One region of the Cupriavidus sp. GW823-FHT07B10 genome, then DNA from elsewhere that is predicted to be linked to it. Evidence: predicted binding sites of a transcription regulator. Region 1 holds the regulator's gene; each other region holds the start of a gene.

What was found. The regulator FNR, encoded in region 1, switches genes on or off when oxygen is low (the NO sensors DNR and NnrR bind a similar motif). The targets are predictions, from matches to a motif close to TTGATNNNNATCAA.
Region 2: AC1Q6V_RS20890 (universal stress protein) is a predicted target of FNR. The motif match lies at 1,942-1,955, and genes of this name have one in related genera.
Region 3: AC1Q6V_RS07750 (universal stress protein) is a predicted target of FNR. The motif match lies at 1,610-1,623, and genes of this name have one in related genera.
Region 4: hemN (oxygen-independent coproporphyrinogen III oxidase) is a predicted target of FNR. The motif match lies at 1,677-1,690, and genes of this name have one in related genera.

The regions. Positions count from the first base shown of each region.
Region 1 is NZ_JBXAGS010000021.1:84,713-88,486, reverse strand. Features, by position in the region: gene scpB (SMC-Scp complex subunit ScpB) at 1-356, opposite strand, end outside; gene AC1Q6V_RS29765 (sulfite exporter TauE/SafE family protein) at 925-1,683, opposite strand; gene fnr (fumarate/nitrate reduction transcriptional regulator Fnr) at 1,762-2,487, shown strand; gene AC1Q6V_RS29755 (hypothetical protein) at 2,551-2,796, opposite strand; gene AC1Q6V_RS29750 (membrane protein) at 2,793-3,002, opposite strand; gene ccoG (cytochrome c oxidase accessory protein CcoG) at 3,032-3,774, opposite strand, start outside.
Region 2 is NZ_JBXAGS010000010.1:76,261-80,034, reverse strand. Features, by position in the region: gene AC1Q6V_RS20900 (TPM domain-containing protein) at 1-477, shown strand, start outside; gene ald (alanine dehydrogenase) at 731-1,846, shown strand; gene AC1Q6V_RS20890 (universal stress protein) at 2,014-2,478, shown strand; gene AC1Q6V_RS20885 (carboxypeptidase-like regulatory domain-containing protein) at 2,531-3,010, shown strand; gene AC1Q6V_RS20880 (universal stress protein) at 3,355-3,774, shown strand, end outside.
Region 3 is NZ_JBXAGS010000003.1:1,929-5,702, forward strand. Features, by position in the region: gene nhaA (Na+/H+ antiporter NhaA) at 1-900, opposite strand, end outside; gene AC1Q6V_RS07750 (universal stress protein) at 1,117-1,557, opposite strand; gene AC1Q6V_RS07755 (SDR family oxidoreductase) at 2,182-2,421, opposite strand; gene AC1Q6V_RS07760 (substrate binding domain-containing protein) at 2,390-3,253, shown strand.
Region 4 is NZ_JBXAGS010000015.1:55,451-59,224, forward strand. Features, by position in the region: gene AC1Q6V_RS25630 (UvrD-helicase domain-containing protein) at 1-206, shown strand, start outside; partial or broken gene AC1Q6V_RS25635 (ATP-binding protein) at 264-458, shown strand; gene AC1Q6V_RS25640 (ABC transporter substrate-binding protein) at 444-1,574, opposite strand; gene hemN (oxygen-independent coproporphyrinogen III oxidase) at 1,751-3,235, shown strand; gene AC1Q6V_RS25650 (c-type cytochrome) at 3,309-3,774, opposite strand, start outside.

The sequences.
Region 1 (3,774 bases):
GTGCTGACCGTCACGCCGCGGATTTCCTCGATATCGCCGCGGGTCACCGGCTGCCGGTAGGCAATGATCGCCAGTGTTTCCATCACCGCGCGCGAATATTTTGGCGGCTTTTCTGGATTCAGCCGATCCAGGTATTCACGCATTTCCGGCCGGCTCTGGAAGCGCCAGCCGCTGGCCAGGGCCACCAGTTCCACGCCGCGCGGCCGCCAGTCCTGGCGCAGTTCATCAAGCAGCACGCGGATGGTGTCTGCGCCGACGTCGTCGTCAAACAGCCGCCGCAGATCATTGACGCGCAACGGTTCCTGCGCGCAGATCAGCGCCGTCTCGAGGACGATCTTCGCCTCTTGGGTATTCATGTTGATGGTGTGCAGCCTGTCTTTGCACCTGCTCCCGGACGGATCCGGGGCACCGGAGATTTTGGATACAGCGGTGCGAAAGCCACCGCCATCTCATTGCGCAGCTAGCCGGATACCTGCTGCATCCAAGCCGTGCACTTCCCTATCTTTGCATCGAGTTGCCGGGCGTTCCGGCAGGAGATCGTTCGCATGCCGTTATGGGCCAGCCAGCGAACCTCTTGCGTAGCGCGTCCGCACATACCGGACGTCGCTGTCAGCGAACTGAAGGCCTCGGACGCAAGAAAAACGGGTATCGGGAGCAAGGCCGGCATCGCCAACACCGCAGTGCCAGCCGGACTTTTGAACCAGATCTTTTGAACCGGATGGACTGTGGGGACGGGACGGGCATCGAAAACCTTCCGCTTCCCCTGCCCTGAACTCACCTTCTGGTATGAAGGCCGCCTGGCGCTGCTCGCCCGCTGCTTACCGCGGCTCACAAGACACCGCGCGATACCGCAATGTTGGCGATTGTATGGCATTCCCGCCCCCGCCTGCAACCATCATCCGTTGCCGGCGCAGCGCCGGCGCCTCAGAACACCAGGCAGAATCCATGCTCGGCCAGCGAATGTGGCAACAGCACCGCTCGCGCAATGCCAAGGCCGCCGAACGCCATTACCGCCAGGCCGGCCCCCAGGCGCACGCCGGGACGTCGCGACAGCGTACGCAAATAGCCTGACAGGCCGGAGAGCACCAGCAGGTTAGGCAGTGTGCCGAGCCCGAACACGCCCATCACGAGTGCGCCGGACGCCGCATTGCCCGCCAGCAGCGCGAGCGTGAGCGCCCCATAGACCATGCCGCACGGCACCAGCCCCCACGCCAGGCCCACGCCGTATCTCCGCGCCAGGCCGCCGCGTGCGCGCACAAAGGACGGCATGCCGCGTGCCACGCCACCCAGCCGGCGCGCCACCGCTGCGCTGGCACGCGACGCCAGCCGCTCCAGCCAGTCGACGGTAAACGTGTTGCCGCGCAGCAACCGCCAGCCCGACCACAGCAGCATGACGCTGCCCGCGCCGAACAGCCAGCGCTGCACCGGCAGATAGTCCTGTTTCCACGCCGAAGCACCGACCGCGCCTAGCGCGGCCCCAAGCAGCATATAGGTCGAGATCCGGCCCAGGTGCATTATCAGCAACTCGCCGAGCCAGGCGGCACGGCTGGGCACCAGACTGATCGTCGCCGCCGCGCCGTGACGCTGCTCCACGGCCAGCGCCACGCCGCCGCACATGGCGGCGCAGTGGACCCCGCCCAGCAAAGCCAGCAGAAAAACGCTGATCAGTACGCCAAGTGTCAATTCTCACTCCCTACCACATCACATCGCACGGTAAAATGCCGTTATCGCGCCCTCGCTGCCATTTCTAGCAGGTTCCAATTGCTCACCTCCATTCCCATTACCGAGATGTCACCACGCTGCTCCACCTGTGCGATGGGGCAGCTGTGCCTTCCGGTCGGCATGTCGCAGCAAGACCTCGCCAAGATGGACACGCTGGTTCAGGAACGCATCCGTGTGCACAAGGGTGAAACCCTGTATCGCATGGGCGATCCGCTCACCGCGGTCTATGCCGTGCGCTTTGGCACGCTCAAGACCCACGTCACCACTGAAGACGGCCGCTCGCAGATTACCGGCTTCCACCTGCCCGGCGAAATTGTCGGTCTCGACGGGCTGGGCGAGATGCAGCATGCCTCCGATGCCGCCGCGCTGGAGGACACCGAAGTCTGCGTGGTCCGCATGAGCGAGTTGCAGTCCCTGTCGGCAGACCTGCCGTCGCTGCAGCAGCAGTTCCTGCGCCTGATGGGCAAGGAAATCACGCATGACCAACTGATGCTGGTCACGCTGGGCTCGATGCGCGCCGAGGAACGGCTTGCCGCCTTCCTGATCAACCTCTCTGAGCGCCTGTCGGCACGCGGCTATTCGGCGTCCGAGTTCGTGATGCGCATGAGCCGCGAAGAGATCGGCAGCTACCTGGGCCTGAAGCTCGAAACCGTCAGCCGCCTGTTCTCCCGCTTTGCCGAAGCCGGCCTGATCCAGATTCGCCAGCGCCACGTCAAGCTCGTGGACATCGACGGCATCAAGCAGCTCTACAGCCGCTCCTGCTAAGCGGCCAAGGCGCTGCCAGGTACCGCATGCGGACATGGCAGCGCAGACCTCACACCGATCCGCTTATTCCAGTTCGTCGGTATCGCTGAGCCGCGTCGGCATGGTGTAGAGCGTCAGTCCGCTGGACAACGCGCAGAACACCCAGGCCATCAGGAAACCAACGGTGTAGACCGATTCGCGGGACGCTTCGATCGGCTGGCCGAAGAAGTTCAGGTCACCGGGATCCACCACCGAAAACACCGTCGCGGTCGCGAACCCGGCCATCAGGAACGCCGGCCAGAGTACCCACATCAGCCAGCGCAACCTCATGGCTGCCTCACAGCGGCAGCCTTGGGCGGCGCGGCGTCGGCCTTCTCGACCACCAGGCCATGGCGCGTTGCACCCTGCACCGGCATGTCCGGATGCGTGGATGCCAGCCAGATCGTCACGCCACACGCCACCATCGCCACCAGCGGGCCGCTCATCAACAGCCACGGCCACGGCTCCTTCCACCACGGATTGCCTTGCTGACTCATCTTGCCCCCTTCATCTTGACGACCTAGCTTCACAAATCGCGCGGCACGATGAAACTGGTGGATTGCCGGATTTCGGCATGCCCCCGCTCCGTGCCTTCGCTCGTCACCGTCACGTTGATCTTGTGCGTGCCCTGCGCCGCGGCCTCGATCGGCACGCGGATCCGGATCGGCAGCAACCGGTTGGACGTCGGCGCCAGCGATTCGGCCTGCTTGTCGTATTCCACGGTCAGGTTCTTCAGTTCGTCGCTGTCGGCGCGCACGCTGATCTGCATCGGCGCTTCGGTGGTGTTGATCAGCTGCAGGCGATAGACATTCTCGATCCAGCGGCCTTCCACTTCACGGCCGAGCGCACCACGGTCGCGGATGATGTCGACCTTCAGCGGCGTGCGCAGCGCGATCGAAGCCATGAACCCGGCCAGCAACGCCACCCAGATCACGGAATAAATGACCACGCGCGGGCGCAGCAGGCGCTTGCGTGATGCCGCCGCGGACAAGCCCTTGCGCATCGCGTTTTCCGAGGTGTACCGGATCAGGCCGCGCGGATATTCCATCTTGTCCATGACCTGGTCGCAGGCGTCGATGCAGGCGCCGCAGCCGATGCACTCGTACTGCAGGCCATCGCGGATATCGATGCCCGTCGGGCACACCTGCACGCAGATGCTGCAGTTGACGCAGTCGCCAAGCCCCGCCTTGTGGTGGTCGGTCTTGCGCGACCGGCTTCCGCGCGGCTCGCCGCGGCCGACGTCGTAGGTCACGACATAGGTATCGCGAT
Region 2 (3,774 bases), on a different contig from region 1:
GCCGCGAGCAAGCGCATCATCAGTGATGATATCGTGCCCCGATTCAAGCGGGGCGACTTCTATGGCGGTGTGTCTGCGGGCATCGACCGCATGCTTGGGGTCATCGAAGGGGAGCCACTGCCACCTCCGGAGGAAAGAGCAGGGGATACGGGTGACCCCGTCCGGCAACTGATGCCAATCCTGCTTGTGCTCACTCTGGTTCTGGGTGGGTTACTGCGTTCCATGCTGGGGCGCTTCCCGGGTGCAGTCGCGACGGGTGGGGCCGTTGGAGTGGTCGCGTGGATGCTTTCTGGCGCCATCTTTGCCGGCATCGTTGCAGGGGCAATCGCGCTCTTGTTCACGCTGATGGGTGGCCCGCACATGCGCTTGCTGGCTATCGGCGGCCGCTCGGGAAGATATGGCGGCCGGTCGGGCCCCGGGGGATTCGGCGGCGGTGGCGGCGGCTTTGGCGGTGGTGGTGCTTCCGGCAAGTGGTGATGGCAAACATCAATCACATCTTGCGGCGTCCGCCGAGGGGGCGAGAATGGCGATATTTGGATGTGAAATGGCTGGGCAGCTATGTAACCCTTGGGCCCTATAATTATTTCGATATCTGCCGACATCGAGGCTGCCATGCAGGTGTCGCCGTACGTGTGGCCACGGACAGGCCTCGGTGCATCCGGCCGTGGACTGAGGATTCAAGCACCTGGTGCGGAATCTGCCGGAATTACCACCCGCGTGAGCAAAGGCCATGTGGATCGGCGTGCCTAAAGAAGTCAAGGACAACGAGTACCGGGTTGGCCTGGCGCCTGCCTGCGTGCGCGAACTTGTCAGCCGCGGTCACCAGGTCATGGTCCAGGCCGGGGCCGGGGCCGCGCTTGGCCTTTCCGACGCGCAATACGAAGCGGCTGGCGCGAAGCTGGCTGCCGATGCGAAGGCCGTGTACGACCGGGCCCAGATGATTGTCAAGGTCAAGGAGCCACAACCACGCGAACTGGCGCTGCTCAGGCCCGGGCAGATCCTCTATGCATACCTGCACCTGGCCGCGGACCGTGAGCTGACTGCCGCGCTGCTGCAATCCGGCGCGGTCTGCATCGCCTATGAGACGGTTACGGGGCCTGACGGTGGTCTGCCGCTGCTGGCCCCCATGAGCGAGGTCGCCGGCCGCATGTCGGTCCAGGTGGCGGCAGCCTACCTCGAGAAGCCGAACGGCGGCATGGGACTGCTGCTCGGCGGCGTCCCGGGCGTCGCGCCGGCACATGTCGTGGTGATCGGCGCCGGCGTGGTGGGCGCCAATGCTGTCCAGATCGCGGTTGGCATGGGGGCGCGCGTGACGGTATTGGACAAGAATATCGAACGACTGCGGCATCTCGGCTCCGTGTACGGCAATCGAGTCGTGACGGTCTACTCCAGCGCTGACAGTATCGAGCGCGCGTTGCTCTCGGCCGATGCGGTCATCGGCGCGGTGCTGGTGCCTGGCGCCGAGGCGCCCAGGCTGGTCACGCGTGCGATGGTCGCGCGCATGAAAGCGGGTTCGGTGCTGGTGGATGTGGCGATAGACCAGGGAGGCTGCGCCGAGACATCGCGCCCGACCAGCCATACGGATCCGACCTATGTGGTGGACGGCGTGCTGCACTACTGCGTGACCAACATGCCGGCAGCGGTGGCGAGGACCTCCACCTTTGCCCTGAACAACGCCACGATCGGTCATGCGATGGCCCTTGCCGACAAGGGATGGTCCCGCGCGCTCTCAGACGACCCCTACCTGCGGGCCGGGCTGAATATCTGTCGCGGGAGTGTGACTTATGCGGCCGTCGCAAGCGCCCATGGCTACGCCCATGTACCCGCCGAGCAGGTGCTGACCTGAGCGCGGCCGCCAGTATCGGCCGACACGTTGCTGTCGGCCACCCCTGGTGCAGCAGCACTGCCATGAGCCGAATCACAGCGGTGTGGCTGGCTTGGTTGACTGGCATCAACCCGCATGTCCTTGCGACCGCTAATTTGGGATGAACCACAGCCAAAGCCGAGGTCGCCATGTACCGCCGCATTCTCCTAGCCCTCGATGGCAGCCGTTCATCCTTGAATGCCCTGGAGCAGGCCGTGTCGATGGCGCTGACCACCGACGCCGAGGTCAGCGCCATGTTCGTCGTCGACGACAGCGACCTGTTCTTCGAGGTCAGCCCGGGTGACCGGCACTGGCTGATGGCCGACATCATTGCCTATGGCAAGCAGGTGCTGGCTCGTGCCGGCGAGCGCTTCAGTGCCGCCGGCGTGCGCTGGAGCAGCAGGTTGGCCGAGACGCCCGGCACCCCTGCGAAGATTGCCGAGGCGATCATCGCGGAAGCGGACCACTGGAGCGCGGACCTGATCGTCATGGGCACACACGGCCATCGCGGCGTGCGGCGCATGGTGCTGGGCTCGGTCTCGGAGCACGTGGTCAGCAAGACGGTTCGCCCCGTGCTGCTCGTTCGGCAGCAGTCGCGCGGCGATACGCCCTGACCGTTCGGTTCCGGCCTGCGAAAACCCCAATAATTCTTCCGGAGTGACGCAAATGCAGGTTTCAAGAAGCCTAGGCCTCGGCCTGTCGTCGCTGGCGATTGCCGTTGCGGCGGCGGGTTGCGCCACTCGCGCCGCGCCCGCTGGCGTGCAGATCATGGAGCAGCACGGCGTTTCCTACGTATCGGGTGGAGACGATGAGGCGGGCATGCAAAGCATGCTGGCCATCGCCGCGCGTTTCAATGTACGGCTGACGATGGTGGATGCCGGGCGCGGGAAGCCGCTGGGCGGTGCCACGGTGGTCGTGGCCAGCCAGGAGGGCCGCCCGGTGCTGCACACTACGGCTAGCGGGCCGCTGTTCTATATGCGACTCAGGCCGGGTGCCTATCGGCTCGCGGTCGGCTACCAGGGGCGGGACCAGATGCGCGACATCGTCGTCGCTGGCGAGCCGCTCGAGGTGACGTTCCGGCTGCCGGTCAATACGCTCGAGGACGACTGGCTGCTCTGCGCCACGACACCCTGTCCGCGTCGCTGAGCCTGCCGCTCGGACGTGTCGCCGCGGGCACGACACCGCGCAAGCAAGTTCGCGGCGGTTCAGGGACGATCCCGCGAAAGAGAAGCGACGGAACTGGAAGGGGAAGAAGAAGCGCTCAGGCTTCGTTCGGGGACAAGCAGGCGAGCCGCTCGGCGTGGGCAGGCCTGAATCCGCGAGCCGCAACCCCTGCGCGAAGACTGCCGATGCGCGCGCGACCAGCGGCGGTTGGAGCGCGGTACCGCGGCTTTGACACGTATCAACAGCAGTTGCGCCGGTTGCCCTACGCTGCATTTAACCAGTCCAGACCCGAGTCGCCACAGGCTCCCATCGCCGGAGAAACCGCTATGTACCAGCGCATCCTTGTCGCCATGGACGGCGGCGCCGCATCGGAACTTGCCCTGGAACAGGCCATGATCATCGCGCGCGCCGCCAACGCCGAAGTGGAGGTGGTCCATGTGGTCGATGACCGCAGCCCGTTTCTGGATGCCAGCAATCTGGATCCGGTGAGATTGATAGAGGACCTCACGACGGCGGGGCAAAGCGTTCTCGCTGCCGCCGCCGGCCGGCTTGCCGCAGCGGGTATTCGCCACGTAACGCGGCTGCTCGGTAAGCCTATGGTCGAGGGCGACGTTGCTGCCACGATCGCTGCCGAAGCCAATGGCTGGGGCGCTGATCTGGTTGTGATGGGTACGCACGGCCGCCGGGGAGTGCGGCGACTCGTCATGGGCAGCGTCGCGCGAAGCGTGATCAACCTGGCCGTCGCG
Region 3 (3,774 bases), on a different contig from region 1:
TGCCGCGATGTGTTCTGGTTTAGGTGTCCGAGCGGTCGCGCGAGCGCGCAGATCAAGGAGCGCACGCATGGCCACATCCAAAGGCCGTTCTCGCGTGCGACCGGGCAGTACCGGCGTCATCATGCCAAGCACGACGCCAGCGAGCGTCGGGTGGGCACCGGTCTTCAGCATTCCCAGCCACAGAATGGCCCCCGGTACGACGTAAGCATAGGCGGTTCCGACGCCGATCCATTGCAGCCCCAGGACCATTAGAATACCTGTACCTGCAACAAGAAGCCCCCCATAGTCCAACCCGCCCGAGAAGGCCACTGCGATAATCAGGACCGCGACAATGTCGTCGATGATCGCCAGCGCGAGCAGGAACACTCGAACGTTGCCGGGTATGGATTTGCCGAGTAACGCGAGCACCCCGACGGCGAACGCGATGTCAGTAGCGGTTGGCACCGCCCAACCCTGGCGCTGGGGCATCTCTGTGTTTATCGCGAGGTAGATCAACGCGGGGACGATCACGCCACCAAGCGCCGCAGCCATTGGCAGGGCCGAAAGGCGCACGTTCGCCAGCGCTCCCTCATGGATTTCGCGCCGGATTTCCATCCCAACGACGAGAAAGAAGATGGTCATCAGGGCGTCGTTGATCCAAAAATGCAGGGATTGCGATACCAGATGGCTACCTATCCCGAATGAGAGCGGGGTATGCCATAGGGCGTGGTAGCTGTGGGAAGCGGGGGAATTCGCCCAAAGTAGCGCGATCCCGGCGGCGGCGAGCAGGACAATGCCGCTGACGGCCTCGATATGAAGAAAATGTTCGAGCGCCGAGAATGCCTTCTCGGCTAAAACTTGAGCACGCGGCAATGGTTGCCGTGGTGGGGGCGGTGGGGGCGGGAGTCGGTCCACAGTCATAGAGCATTTGCGTTGGCGGCCCGACCAACGCATTAACCTGTCTCACTGCGACGTGCAGCGTAGACACCCTATCGGCGATTGTACATGAGCTGCCGACAAGCGACGGCACGACAACATGCGGTCTGTGACGGCAGCCGTCCCCCTGCGCTAGCAGCGGAACCCGCAGACATGCACTGCTGCAGACTCACCTCTATCGCGTGTCACCGTGGCCGCACTTCAGTCATGGCCATGGTGCTTAGGCACCAGCAAGACCGGAACGGGAGAGGAAGCTAACACGCGCGCTGCCACCGACCCGAGGACGGCCGACAGGAAAGCGCCCCGGCCGTGCGTGCCCATGACGATGACGTCGGCTCGGCACGCTAGCACCACGTCTACGATTCGTGGCGCTGGCTCACCAATGCAAGCATGTTCGGTCACCGCACAGTGAGCCGCCTTCAGTAATGGGCGAATTGCCTGGAATGCGTTATCTGCGGCCTCGTTTGCCCACTGATCGATCTGGGGCTTCGAGAAATATGCCTGCGCCCTGCCGCTGATATCGGGAAACGCGTGCACTAGGTGCACTTCCAGCGGGCGCTCAAAGAGACCGGGAGAAACCAGTCTTCTCGCGGCTCTAATGCTGTATGGCGAGCCGTCGCTCGGTAGCACGACAATGGTCATCCCGGCCTCCTATAGCAACGATTCAAGCTTACGTAAGCTCTTCCGCCTGTGATTGATTCACGTCAAAGCAGCACGCTCTCAAACCTGTAACCAGGCAGAACCCGGTGTACCACCCGCGCCGGAGTACGTCGCACACGTACCTGAATGTTACCCCCGGCATGGCCCGACTCCTTGCTGTCGATGGAGCGGTCTCCGATCGCTTCGTGCTAGGCACTATCAGCCGCCGTCCGACAATAGAAAAGCTGTCGACAATGTTGACGAGGGCTTCAAGAATGGGTGGGCAATCGCGGCGACGTCCGAAACAATGCTCGCAAACAACGCGAGGTTATCGAAGCCTACTTATTGGTGGTATCGCGTCGGTGCAACGTTCGAAGCACTCAGGACTCCTAAAGCGGTAAGTAGAGGATCAGCCGCAGATGGCGGCTCTTTCGTGCGCCGCAATTAGCCTGGTTCGGTGCTCATGGAGCCAGCAGGAAGAAAGTCATGAGTTCGCGCGACGTCCGGGCCCGGCACGTCAGCCAGTAGCGACAAGAAGATCGTTGAAGAGCGCCGGCCGGCGTGAGGCTAGGTCAATGTCGTCCCCGGCCAAACGGAACCTGGCCGTTGGCTGCCGGCAAGGCCGGCTCAAACCAGGCGCTGGCCGCCGTCGATGTGCAGCGTCTCGCCGTTCATGAAGTCGTTCTGGATCAGGAACATGACGGCGGCGGCAGCCTGTTGCATAGGAACGATCTTCTTCAGCGGCAGCCGTGCGCTGAGCTCCGTGACATAGCCGCCGCGGGCGTCGCCGAGCGTGCGGCCCAACAGCGGGGTGGCGGTGGTGCCGGGTGAAAGCGTGTTGAAGCAGCTCGGGATCCCGCTGTTCATCCGCACAACGAGGTCGTTGCGCCTGACCCACGAGGGCGAGGGGTTGCGCGAGCGCGCGATGCGCCTGTTGCACGAAGCGGAGGAAATACAGCAGGCCGCGATTTCCACTAGAAACGGTCCTTCCGGGATAATCCGCGTGGCGGCGCCGTATCCGATCGGCGTGCATGTGCTGGCACCGGCGCTGGTGCTATTTCGCGCGCGGCATCCCGCCCTCGCGGTCGACCTGCGCATCCGCGACCAGATGGCCGACCTCGTTGCCGAGGGCATCGATATCGCCATCCGCGTAGGCGATCTCCCGAATTCCCGCCTGATCTCGCGCCATCTGGCGCCGCACCGGATCTGCGCGTTTGCCGCGCCCGCGTACCTGGCTCGGAAAGGCACGCCCACGCGCCCGGAGGAGCTGGATCGGCATGACTGCGTGAAATTCCGCTTCCAGAGTTCGGGCCAGGCGTTGCGCTGGCCGTCTTCCGTGGATGGGGAGCTGGTCGAGATTGCTCCGGATGCGGGCATCGTCGCGGATGTAAGCGACGTGGTGGCGTCGATCGTCATCGCCGGCGGCGGGATCGGCATCATGCCGACCTATCTGGCGGCGACGCATGTGATGCGAGGGGAGCTGGTCCCGGTCATGCCGCGGTTAGCGGTCCCTCGCGCGAACATTACCGCGCTATGGCCCGAGAGCCGGCGCGCAAGCCCCAACGTGCGGGCATTCCTCGACTTGCTGGATGAGGTATTTACCGCGCCGCCAAGATGGGATGCGCTGATCGACGGCTTCGGGGGGGGACGAGGGAAACGGCTGATGGTAACCCCGCCGGGCTACTTGAGTCTGTACTAAAGGCAGATAGCAGCGCGCCGCGCTCTTCATCAGATGCGAGGCGCACCGCATTTGCCGGATCGGCCGAGGTCAGCCACGCCAGCGCGACACGACGCGCCGGCTCCTCGCCGGGGTGCGGCGTCGACGGGCCAGGCCGATTCCCGCTGCATGCTGCCCAGGGCCCGGTGATGGAAACGGATCGACGCAAGTGAGATGGCTGAGCACTGCAAGACTGGCCATGTTAAGGCGTGGCATAAGGTCGTACCGCCAGCATGTTTTCAAAAGTCGGCACGGGCGTGCGTTCTGTGCACCGCCTGGTCTCTTCGTTGAAGTTGGCCCGTGAAGCAGTGAACCTGTCCTGAGACAGCAACGTCGTGTCGAAGGTAGGGCAGGAGGCACGGTCTACGATCACAGTCATCCACCAACCTGCGCGGTCGTCCGGGTCCGGCCAGTGGACTAAACCGCTCGCGCGGTAGCCCTCCGGCCATTGCACAAAGTGACTGAACCGCCTGTGCTGTTCCCTATGTTGAGAATCGAGGCAA
Region 4 (3,774 bases), on a different contig from region 1:
CCCAGCGCAGCCTGCATGTCAGCTGGTGCAAGAAGCGCAAGCGTGCGCGCGAAACCTACTCGTGCCAGCCTTCGCGCTTTATCGGCGAGATGAAGCTGGAGGAGGCGCCTGCGCCGGTGGATGAAACCCCGGCGATGAGCCCCAAGGACCGGCTCGGCGCGCTCAAGGCACTGCTGGGAACCGGCGGCAAGACGGCCCCGGGCTGAACGGGGCGCTACAGTCCCGATACAAAGGCATACCAGGCTGACAAGACGCCGGGTGCAGGCATACCTGGTATGGCGGCTGTGCTGCTCGAGCCGTTCTACTGCGTCGAATCCTCGCGCAGCCGCGCCACCGGCGGGGTCGGCATGGGGTTGTCGATCGCGGCCGACATTGCCGCGCGCCATGGCGGCGAGCTGACCCTGAGCAACCGCCCCGAAGGCGGCCTGCCCGCGCGCCTGTCCCTACCGCGCGGCTGACGCCGCCAGCGTGACGTACTGCGAGCCGCGCTGCCCGTGCGTGAAGTCGAGCGGGAAATCGCCCACGTCCACGCGCCCCTGCAGTGCCCGCCGCATCTCGGCCGCGCCGCTGCCGCGCAGGCCGGCCAGCGCGCGCGCCAGCCATGCCGCGCCGATATAGCCGGCCAGCGTGGCCGGCGACGGCGGCTCATCCAGGTATTGCTTCATGCGCGCCACGTGTTCCTTCACCACCCGCAGCGTGGCCTGTTGCGGCCCGGGCGCGACCTGGGTCAGCACCATGCCGCCGTTGTAGCCAGCGCCCAGGATTTCGCGCGCGGCGGTGGCGCTGACCGACGACAGCCCGACCAGGAAACCGTACCAGCCCTGCACCGCCAGCGCGCGGCCCAGTCCGGCGTAGGCGAGGGTATCGCCCGCCACGATCACCGCGCCCGGGCGGGTGGCGGCGATGCGCCGGGCGGCGGCCTCGGGATTGGCGTCGAGCGGCACCGCGCGCGTCCCGGTCTGCGCCTCCAGCCGGGCCAGCGACGGGGCGGCGAAGTCCGGCGCCAGGGCCAGCGCGATGCTGGTCATGCCGTAGCTGCGCAGCTGGCGTACCGCCGCGTCCAGTTCGGCCTGGTAGTCGGCACGGGTGAACCAGACGTTGTCGGCCGTCAGCGCAAGGCCCGACAGCGGCGCCACGATCTGCACGCCGCGCCGGCCCAGCTCGGCCGATGCCGCCAGCGCCGGCAACAGCCGGTCGCCCGGGCCGAACAGCAGCTCGGCGCGGTCGGTATCGGCCAGCGACACCGCCTGCGCCAGCGCGCGGCGCGGGTCGGGATCGGCGTCGCGGACCACGTGCGCGATGCGCACCGGGCCGTTGCCGGCGTTGACGGCGTCGAACATGACCTTGGCCCCGGCCAGGTAGTCGCGCGCAAGGTCGGCTTGTGCGCCGCCGCGGTCGAGCAGGTGGCCGACCACGATCGTGCGGCGCGCCTGCGACAGTGCTGGCCAGGCGGGCAGGGCCAGGGCCGCGCCGGCGGCGGCAAGCAGGCGGCGCCGGTGCCGGGCCGGTGCTGCCAGGTGCCTGCGCAGCGGTAGGTACGGCGGAAACATCGGAGTCTGGTCGGGAGTTGGCATTGCAGGGGGCAGGTGACGCGCGGGCCGGCGGTGGCGCGCAGCGTATCCGCCGCACATGACACCAATGTGACGCCTGCCGCCCGCAGGGTCCAATGCCCGCGCTTGACGGCGGTCAACGCGCCGGCGGCGGTGCGGCCCTACGATGGGCCGTCATACACTCATACCCCCGCGCCCCCATGATCCCGTCTGCCATACCTTCCCCTGCGCCCGACCGCCGCGCGCTGTCCGACTTCCGTGCGCTGGCCGGCCGCATCGACGGCAACGGCCCGCGCTATACCTCGTACCCGACGGCCGACCGCTTCCACAACGGCCCCGACCTGTCGCTGTACCACGACGCACTGGCCGCCTGCCGCGCCGACGCGCCGGCGCCGCTGTCGCTGTACCTGCATATCCCGTTCTGCGAGAACATCTGCTACTACTGCGGCTGCAACAAGATCATCACGCGCGACCATGGCCGCAGCGCCCGCTACGTCAACTACCTGGGCCGCGAAATGGCGCTGGTGGCAGACCGGCTCGGGCCGCGTCGCCAGGTGCTGCAGTCGCACTGGGGCGGGGGCACGCCGACCTTCCTCGACCCCGGCGAGATGCGCCGCGTGATGGCGCTGCTGCATGAGCATTTCGAGCTGGCGGCCGAGGGCGAGCATTCGATCGAGATCGATCCGCGCCGCGTCGACCACGCCCGCATGGCGCTGCTGGCCGAACTGGGCTTCAACCGCGTCAGCCTGGGCGTGCAGGATTTCGATCCCAAGGTCCAGCAGGCCATCCATCGCATCCAGCCCTTCGAAGAGACCCGCGCCGTGGTGGATGCCGCACGCACGCTGGGTTTCCGCTCGGTCAGCCTGGACCTGATCTACGGCCTGCCGCACCAGACCGCGGCGCGCTTTGGCCGCACCATCGATCAGGTGCTGGCGCTGCGCCCCGACCGGCTCTCGGTCTATAGCTACGCGCACCTGCCGCATGTGTTCAAGCCGCAACGCCGCATCGATGAAAACGCCTTGCCGCCCGCCGGCGAGAAGCTCGACATCCTGGTCTCCACCATCGAGCGGCTGAGCGCCGAGGGCTACGTCTACATAGGTATGGACCATTTCGCGCTGCCCGACGACGACCTCGCCGTGGCCCAGCGCGAAGGGCGGCTGCAGCGCAACTTCCAGGGTTACTCAACGCATGCCGGCTACGACCAGGTCGGGCTCGGCATTTCCGCGATCGGCGCGATCGCGGGGCGCTACGTGCAGAATGCGCGCACGCTGGACGAGTACTACGGCGCGCTCGACCACGGCCGCCTGCCGCTGGCGCGCGGCGTGGCGATGAGCGCCGACGACCACCTGCGGCGCGAGATCATCGGCGCTCTGATGTGCAATGGAGTGCTCGATATCCCGGCGCTGGAAGCGCGCCACGGCATCCGCTTCGGCACGGCCTTTGCGCCGGAACTGGCCGACCTCGCCGCGCTGGGCGCGGACGGACTGGTGCAATGCGCGCCGGACCGCATCACCGTGACGCCGCTGGGCCGGCTGCTGGTGCGGCGCGTGGCGATGGTGTTCGACCGCTACCTGCGCGAAGACGCCGCGCGGCCAGCGTCCACGGGTGCCCAGGCCGTTGCCGCCAACGATGGCGCGCAGCCGGTGCGCTTCGTGCCGCGGGCGCGGTACTCGCGCGTGGTGTAGCGGCCGCGCAAGCGGTACGGACGAAAAAAAGCCCGCGCAATGTGCGCGGGCTTTTTGTTTGCAGCAGGCGGACTTACTTGGCGGCGTTGGCCATGTAGTCCGAGGCGGCGATCACGTCGGCGTCCGGGCCGGCGTAGCCACCCTTGGGCGGCATCACGCCCTTGCCCTTGAGCGCAAAGTTGTGGACCGCGTCCATGCCTTCCTTCAGGCGCGGCGCCCAGGCGGCCTTGTCGCCGAACTTGGGCGCACCTGCCACGCCGGCGGCGTGGCAGGCGGCGCAGACCTGCTCGTAGACCTTCTTGCCCACGTCGGCCGAGGCGGCCGGCGCAGCAGCGGGTGCGGCGGCAGCAGCTGCCGGGGCCGCTGCCGAGGGAGCTGCCGGTGCAGGCGCGGCACCGGCGGCCGGAGCGGCGGCGGCTTCAGGGGCTGCGGCAGTCGCCGGCGCGGCGGCAGCCGGGGCAGCCGGTTCCGGGAACTTGGCACCGCCGGCGTCGGCCATGTAGACCACGGCACGGGCCAGTTCGTAGTCGGCGTAGTCG